Linked DNA regions of Methylosinus sp. H3A. The protein of the gene in region 1 interacts with the protein of each later gene in a pairwise test. Links are inferred from orthologs where the notes say so. Each region holds a gene or a part of one and is shown on either strand. Other genes may lie near its edges. The genes, in order: dnaE and dnaQ.

Region 1 (4,324 bases):
CCATTGCGGCGGAGACGACCGACTATTCGAAGAAGTCCTTCGAAAAGAGCCGCCTCCTCGCTGAAAAGCTGATCGGTGTCAAGAAGATCGACGAAGCCATCCAATTGCAGTCGGATTACGCCAAGGGCGCGTACGAGGATTTCATCGCCGAGGCGACCAAGCTCGGCGAGCTCTATTCCAGCCTCGCCAAAGAGGCGTTCAAGCCGGTCGAAGCGGCGGCGACGAAAGTCTATTCCGCGGGCGAGTGAGCCGCCGGCTCGACGCGTCCTCGACCCTCGTCTCGGAAAAGCCGGGCGGAATTTTCCGCCCGGCTTTTCGTTTGTTCGACCTCTGTGGCGCCGCGGCAAAATCGCGAAGCCTGTGCGTAAAATCCGCGGGCGGCGACGAGCGCGTTGCGAATCCGGCCGCTGCGGCGCGATATGGCCGCCGGAGACCGGGGGCGCGTGCGAGGAGGCGGCCAAATGAGCGTGATCGACGAGGTCGGCTTCGTTCATCTGCATGTCCACACCGCCTTCTCGCTGCGCGAAGGCGCGCTGACGCTCACGCGGCTCATCGATCTGGCCCAGAAGGACCAGATGCCGGCGCTCGCCGTCACCGATACGGATAATCTCTTCGGCGCGCTGGAGTTTTCGGAAAAGGCCGCCAAGGCCGGCGTCCAGCCGATCCCGGGCGTTCAGCTCACCATCGATTTCGGCGATGGGACGCAGAGCGCCGTGGGAGCTACGGATGGCCGCGGCCATATCGTGCTCATCGCGCAGTCGGAACGCGGCTACGCCAATCTGATGCGACTCGCCTCGCGCGCCTATCTCGAGCCCGCGCTCGGCGAGGCCTCCCATGTGTCGCTCGACAGTCTCGCGGCCAATTGCGAAGGGCTGATCGCGCTCACCGGCGGGGCCGAGGGCGGACTCGACGCTCAATTCGCGAAAGGCCGGCCGGAGCAGGCGCGCGCGCGGCTCGAGGCGCTGCTGCCCCTGTTCGACGGCCGCCTCTATGTCGAGATCCAGCGCCATGGCCTCGATCAGGAGCGGCGCGTCGAGCCGCAATTGCTCGATCTCGCCTATCGGCGCGGCCTGCCTCTCGTCGCGACCAACGAGCCGTTTTTCGCGACGGCGGCGGATTTCGAGGCGCATGACGCGCTGCTCTGCATCGCCGAGGGCACGGTGACGAGCGTCGCCGAGCGCCGGCGGCTCTCGCCGCAGCATTATTTCAAGACGCGCAAGGAGATGCGCGAGCTCTTCGCCGACCTCCGCGAGGCGACGGATTCGACGGTCGAGATCGCGCGCCGTTCGGCCTTCCGCCCGCTGACGCGCAAGCCCATCATGCCGCGCTTCATGCTGGACGGGGAAGGGGGCGGGGAATCCCTCGAGGACATAGAGGCGCGCGAATTGCGCCGGCAGGCGAAGGAAGGCCTCGAGGCGCGCCTCCTCGCGCAGCCGCCGGCTCCGGGGCAGACGCGCGAGACCTATGACGCGCGCCTCGAATTCGAGCTCGACACGATCGAGAAGATGCGCTTTCCGGGCTACTTCCTGATCGTCTCGGACTTCATCAAATATGCCAAATCGCAAGGGATTCCGGTCGGGCCGGGGCGCGGCTCGGGCGCGGGATCGCTGGTCGCCTATGCGCTGACCATCACCGATCTCGATCCTCTGCGCTTCGGCCTCTTCTTCGAGCGCTTCCTCAATCCCGAACGCATGTCCATGCCGGATTTCGACATCGACTTCTGCCAGACGCGACGCGGCGAGGTCATCGATTATGTCCGCGAGCGCTATGGCGCCGAGAAAGTGGCGCAGATCATCACCTTCGGCTCATTTCTGGCCCGAGGCGTGCTGCGCAGCGTCGGCCGCGTGCTGGAAATGCCGCTCGGGCAGGTGGACAAGCTCGCCAAGCTGGTCCCGCAGAACCCCGCCAAGCCGGTGACTTTGGCCGAGGCCGTCGCCGGCGAGCAGAAATTGCGCGAGGCCATCGACGAGGATGGAAAGGTCGCCCGCCTGTTCAAGATCGCGGCGGCGCTCGAAGGGCTCTATTCCAACGCCTCGACTCACGCTGCGGGCGTCGTTATCGGCGACAGGCCGCTCGACGCGCTGGTGCCGCTCTATCGCGATCCCAAATCCGATATGCCGGCCACCCAGTTCAATATGAAATGGGTGGAGCCGGCCGGCCTCATCAAATTCGACTTCCTCGGCCTCAAGACGCTGACCGTGTTGGCGACCGCCGTCGATCTGGTGCGCCGGCGCGCGCCGGATTTCGATCTCGCCGCCATTCCGCTCGACGACGCCGAAACGTACGCGATGCTCGGGCGCGGCGAGACGGTGGGCGTGTTCCAGCTGGAAAGCGCTGGCATGCGCAAGGCGCTGGTCGAAATGCACGCCGACCATTTCGAGGACATCATCGCCCTGGTGGCGCTGTACCGGCCCGGCCCTATGGCCAATATCCCGACCTATTGCGCCGTGAAGCTCGGCGATGAGGAGCCCGATTACATTCACCCCAAGATCGAGCACATCTTAAAGGAGACATTCGGCGTCATCATCTACCAAGAGCAGGTAATGCAGATCGCGCAGGTGCTCTCCGGCTATTCGCTGGGCGAGGCCGATCTGCTCCGCCGCGCCATGGGCAAGAAGATCAAGGCGGAGATGGACGCCCAGCGCGAGCGCTTCGTCACCGGCGCGGTGGAGCGCGGCCTCACGGCGCAAAAGGCCAGCGATATCTTCGACCTGCTGGCGAAATTCGCCGACTACGGCTTCAACAAGAGCCATGCGGCGGCCTATGCGCTGATCGCCTATCAGACGGCCTGGTTCAAGGCGCATTATCCGGTGGAGTTTTTGGCCGCGTCCATGACGCTGGACAAGGGCAACACCGACAAGCTGGCCGAATTCCGCAATGAGGCGCGGCGGCTCGGCATTGCGGTGGAGCCGCCTTCCATCCGCCGTTCGGGCGTCGATTTCGACGTCGCGCCCGGCTCCGATGGCAATCTCGCCATTCGCTACGCGCTCTCCGCCGTGAAGGGCGTCGGCGAGGGGCAGGCGGAGTCCATTGTGCGGACGCGCGGCGCCGCGCCTTTCCGCAATCTCTCGGAGTTCGCGCGACGGATCAATCCGCGCGAGGTCAATAAGAAGGTATTGGAGAATCTCGCCTGCTGCGGCGCCTTCGACGAGCTGGACGCCGACCGCGCCCGCGTCGTCGGCGCGATCGAGACGATCCTCGCCTGCGCCAATCGCTGCGCCGAGGATCGGCAGGCCGGACAGAATGCGCTGTTCGGCGGCGCCGAGGCGGAGGAGGAGATCGTCCTGCCCAAGAGCCAGCCTTGGACCGCCTCGGAAAAGCTGAAGCGCGAATTCGACGCCGCCGGCTTTTTCCTCTCCGGCCACCCGCTCGACTCCTATGCGGGCGTGCTCGGCCGGCTGCGCCTCACACGTTGGGCCGAGTTCACCGTCGCGGTGAAGCGCGGCGCGACCGCCGCGCGGCTCGCCGCCGTCGTGCTCGACCGCGCCGAGCGGCGGACCAAATCCGGGTCCAAAATGGGCGTGGTCCAGCTCTCGGACGACAGCGGCCAATATGAGGCGATCCTGTTCCAGGAGGGGCTCAACCAATATCGCGACCTGCTCGAGAAGGGCGCGACAGTGCTGGTGACGCTCTCCGCCGCGCTGGAAGGCGAGGATGTGCGGGCACGCATCACCGAGGTTCAGCCGCTCGCCGCCGCGGCCGCGCGGGCGCAAAAGGGGCTGCGCATCTTTCTGCAGGACGCCGCGCCGCTCGACGCGCTGAAGTCGCGGCTGGCGACGCGGGGCGAGGGCGAGGTGTCGATCGTCGTGGCGCTGGAGCGCATGGCCAGCGAGGTGGAGATCAAACTGCCGGGCGGCTATTCCGTCTCGGCCGATGTCGCCGGGGCGCTGAAGACGATCCCCGGCGTCCTCGCCGTGGAGCATGTTTGACGTCCCGCTCGGGAGGCCAGAGCTTTGCTCATTACATTAGGTAATGATGCCGAGTTATTGAAAATACGTAATAAGTCTCTTCACCTGAGATGATGCTTCAACATGCCTTTTCGCGTCCTGCGACGCTGCGCCTCTTCTGGCGCGCGGGCGACGCGCCTATCTTAGAAGCCAATCGCCGCGACGGGCGGCGCTCGCTCCGATCGAGGAGGCGGGAATGGAAGAGGCCATCGGTTTTCTCGGAAGGCCAGACGCGGGTTTCCTGCCGCTCATCGTCATTGGCGCTCTGGTCGGCTGGCTGGTCGGAGCGCTCCTGTGGGGGACAAACTCGCTCTTTGCCGATATGGCGATCGGCGTCGCCGGGGCATGGCTCGGGGCGAAATTCGCCGATCTCGGCG
Region 2 (3,296 bases), 2.2 Mb from region 1 along the record:
TCCGCCGCGCGGAACCAGGCGCGCTATCCGAGGCCGGGCCTTCGCGATCGACGCGCACGCCGAGCACCGACCACAATTTCCAGACGACGAAAGCCGCCAGAGCGGCAAAGACCAAGATGGTGGGGTCGAAATCGGATCCCGACAAAGGGCGTCTCCCAGTCGCAGGGATTGTCCGGTATCATGTCGCGTCCCAGATGTCACGAATCAACCCCCTCGCCGGGGCGAGGCGATCGGATCGACGCCGGAACGGCGTCTCCCCCTCCCCGTCCGGGGAGGTGAAACGACAGACTTCGAGGCTCGCGACGAGGGATGGAGGGCGCTACGACGTGAACAAGTCGAAACTCGCCGCTTATGTGCTGACAGGCTGGCTCTTCGTCGAGATCATCGCTTTCGTGCTCGTCGTGCAATTCCTCGGCGTGCTGGCGGCCGTCGCGCTCGGCGTCGGCACGACATTGCTGGGGCTCGCCGACGTCAAGCGTCTGTTCGTCTATCTGCGCGGCCGGATCGGCCAGCCGCGCGCGGAGACGAAATCCGGCGTCGCTCTGATGGATGGCGGACTGGAGGCGGTCGGCTCGCTGCTGCTCATCCTGCCCGGCTTCGCCTCCGATCTCGTCGGCCTCGCGCTGAAGTCGCCGTCGATCCGCGCCCGCGTCGCCGACCGCATCCGCGGCGCGACGGAGCGGCGGGGTCCGCAGACGATCGATCTTTCGCCCGGCGAATGGAAGGCGATCGTCGACGAGGGCCCAAAGCGCCGCGTGCGCGCGCGCCGCGCGCCTCCTGTCAAAGCCGTTTGATCCGACTGGCGTCAAACCCCGTTGTGGCCCGCGAGGGGACGTGATAGGCGGGCGCCGTGACAGGCGTCATTATCCCATTGCGCCTGTCGGGAGCCGACATCGGCTGGGAGTTCGACGATGACCGATACGAATGGAAACGGCTCCGGCCCGACCGGCGCCCCGGCGCTCAATGTGCTCGTACAATATGTGAAGGATCTGTCCTTCGAGAATCCGAACGCGCCGCGCTCCCTGCAGCCGCGCGAGAATCCGCCGGAGATCGGCATTCAGGTCAATGTGAACGCCAAGCAGCTCTCGCCCAACGACTTCGAGGTCTCGGTGACGCTCGAAGCCTCGGCGACCGAGGGCGGCGAAGTGCTGTTCAAGCTCGAGGTCGATTACGGCGGCGTGTTCCGCCTCGTGAACATTCCCGCCGAGCAGATCCATCCGCTAGTGATGATCGAATGCCCGCGCCTGTTGTTTCCCTTTCTGCGCCAGGTCGTCGCCGACGGCACGCGCAACGGCGGCTTTCCGCCCCTCTATGTCGATCCGATCGACTTTTTCGCGCTCTATCAGCAGCGCGCCGCTCAGGCCGAGCAGCAGACCCCGGCCAACGCCAATTGAAATGCGGAAGGCGAGCCGTCAGGCTCGCCTCTCCATAACCTCGGCGACTCGGACCTCAGCCTCGTCCGGCTGCGCGAAATAGCGAAGCCATTGCGGCTCCTTTCCGAGCCCGGCGACGAAAGCCTCATGCGCGGCTCTCTCATCCTCTGTGAGGAGCGGCGTGAGCTTTTGCGGTCGGCTGCGCAATAATTCGCCGCCGCCGGCTTCATCGAGCGTGACTGCGTCCGCCTGCAGGGTGAGCGCGGATTGGCGACCGCCCATCAGCTCCGCATAGACTTCCGCGAGAAGACCCGCATCGAGCAGAGCGCCATGCTTGTCGCGCTTCGTCAGATCGACGCCGTAACGCTGGCAGAGCGCGTCCAGCGTGTTGGAGGCGCCCGGATGACGGCGACGCGCCATCGTCAGAGTGTCGACGACGCGATCGAACGGAATAGGCGCGATCCCGAGCAGGCCGAGCTCGAAATTGACGAAGCGCATGTCGAATTCGGCGTTGTGCGCGACGAGAGCCGCGTCGGCGACGAATTCGAGGAAACTCGCGGCGATCTCACGGAATTTCTTTTGGCCCGTGAGAAAGGCCGAGGAGAGGCCATGCACGCGAAATGCTTCTTCCGGCATGTCGCGTTCTGGATCGAGGTAGAAATGGAAGGTGCGGCCGGTCGGGATCAGATTGGATATCTCGACCGCGCCGATCTCGACGATGCGATGGCCCTTGGTCGGATCCAAGCCGGTCGTCTCCGTGTCGAAGACGATCTCACGCATCGTGGGCGACCCCTCAGTCTCGAAAAATCAGCGCACGGCTTTTCCCTGCGCCAGCGTCTCGAGAATTAACCGAACTTCCTGCCGAGCGGAATCCAGCCCGCGGTCGCTATGCACCACGAAATCGGCCTGGGCTCGTTTTTCGGCGTCCGGCGTCTGCTTGGCGAGGATGGCCGCGAATTTCTCATCCGTCATCCCGGGACGCGCCAGCACGCGCGCCCGCTGTATCTCCGGCGGCGCGGAGACGACGACGACGGCGTCGACATCTTTTTCCGCGCCGATCTCGAAGAGGAGAGGAATGTCGAAGACGACGACGCGCTCGCCGGCGAGACGGCTCGCCTCTAGGAATTCGTCGCGACCGGCGGCGACGAGCGGATGCACCAAAGCCTCGAGACGGCGCAAAGCCTCCGGATCGCCGAGCACGCGAGCGGCGAGGCGGGCGCGATCGACGACACCGTCCACGGTGGTTCCGGGAAACATCTCTTCTATACGCGCCGCCGCGGGGCCGCGATAAATCTCATGCACGGCGCGGTCGGAATCATAGACCGGGACGCCCTCGGCGCGGAAGAGATCGGCCGTCGTCGATTTGCCCATGCCGATCGAGCCGGTGAGCCCGATGACGAGAGGGCGCGCCGGCGTGTCGACGCTCATGACCGGAGCGCTCCTTCTCGACGTAACGCATCGAGCAGCGGCAGCAGCGGCAGGCCGATGATGGTCCAGTGATCGCCGAGGATGCGCTCAAAGAGATGAACGCCTAGCCCCTCTATCTGATAGGCGCCAGCGCTGGTCGTCGCCTCCTCTGCGACACTCTCGAGGTAGCGAGCCAGGAAATCGTCGGAGAAAGCGCGCATCGTCAGATCGGCATGGGCGACGGTCTCGAAAATAAGAGCGCCGTCGCGCGCGATCGCGATCGCGGAATGCAGGCGATGGGTGCGGCCGGCGAGAAAGCGCAGCTGCTCGCGAGCGGCGGCGACGGTCGGAGGCTTGCCGAAGCGGCGTCTCTCACAGCTCGCGACTTGATCGGCGCCGAGAACGAGAGCGCCCGGCCGCGTGAGAGAAACGAGCGTCGCCTTGTCTCGCGCCAAACGCGCCGCGACGGCGTCGGCGTCGCCGCCAGCCGCGACGACCTCGGCTTCGACCGCGCGT

The links.
Region 2: the proteins of dnaE (region 1) and dnaQ interact in binary tests that used the Escherichia coli proteins (3 or more experiments, as listed by UniProt). The link is inferred for Methylosinus sp. H3A from one-to-one orthologs.

The regions. Positions count from the first base shown.
Region 1 is NZ_JADNQW010000005.1:3,616,064-3,620,387, forward strand. What follows is about bases 112-4,129. They hold dnaE (DNA polymerase III subunit alpha), read left to right. Parts: upstream 112-461; coding sequence 462-3,929; downstream 3,930-4,129. Other genes in these bases: IY145_RS19710 (phasin family protein), read left to right, coding at 112-248. Also shown: more of IY145_RS19710, read left to right, coding at 1-111; IY145_RS19720 (GlsB/YeaQ/YmgE family stress response membrane protein), read left to right, coding at 4,144-4,324. UniProt on the Escherichia coli protein: DNA polymerase III is a complex, multichain enzyme responsible for most of the replicative synthesis in bacteria. This DNA polymerase also exhibits 3' to 5' exonuclease activity. The alpha chain is the DNA polymerase catalytic subunit.
Region 2 is NZ_JADNQW010000005.1:1,384,605-1,387,900, reverse strand. Bases 284-3,273 are described here. They hold dnaQ (DNA polymerase III subunit epsilon), read right to left. Parts: upstream 2,154-3,273; coding sequence 1,413-2,153; downstream 284-1,412. Other genes in these bases: IY145_RS09495 (Maf family protein), read right to left, coding at 2,798-3,273; coaE (dephospho-CoA kinase), read right to left, coding at 2,181-2,801; secB (protein-export chaperone SecB), read left to right, coding at 912-1,394; IY145_RS09515 (FxsA family protein), read left to right, coding at 327-794. Also shown: IY145_RS09520 (Tim44/TimA family putative adaptor protein), read right to left, coding at 1-145; more of IY145_RS09495, read right to left, coding at 3,274-3,296. UniProt on the Escherichia coli protein: DNA polymerase III is a complex, multichain enzyme responsible for most of the replicative synthesis in bacteria. The epsilon subunit contain the editing function and is a proofreading 3'-5' exonuclease.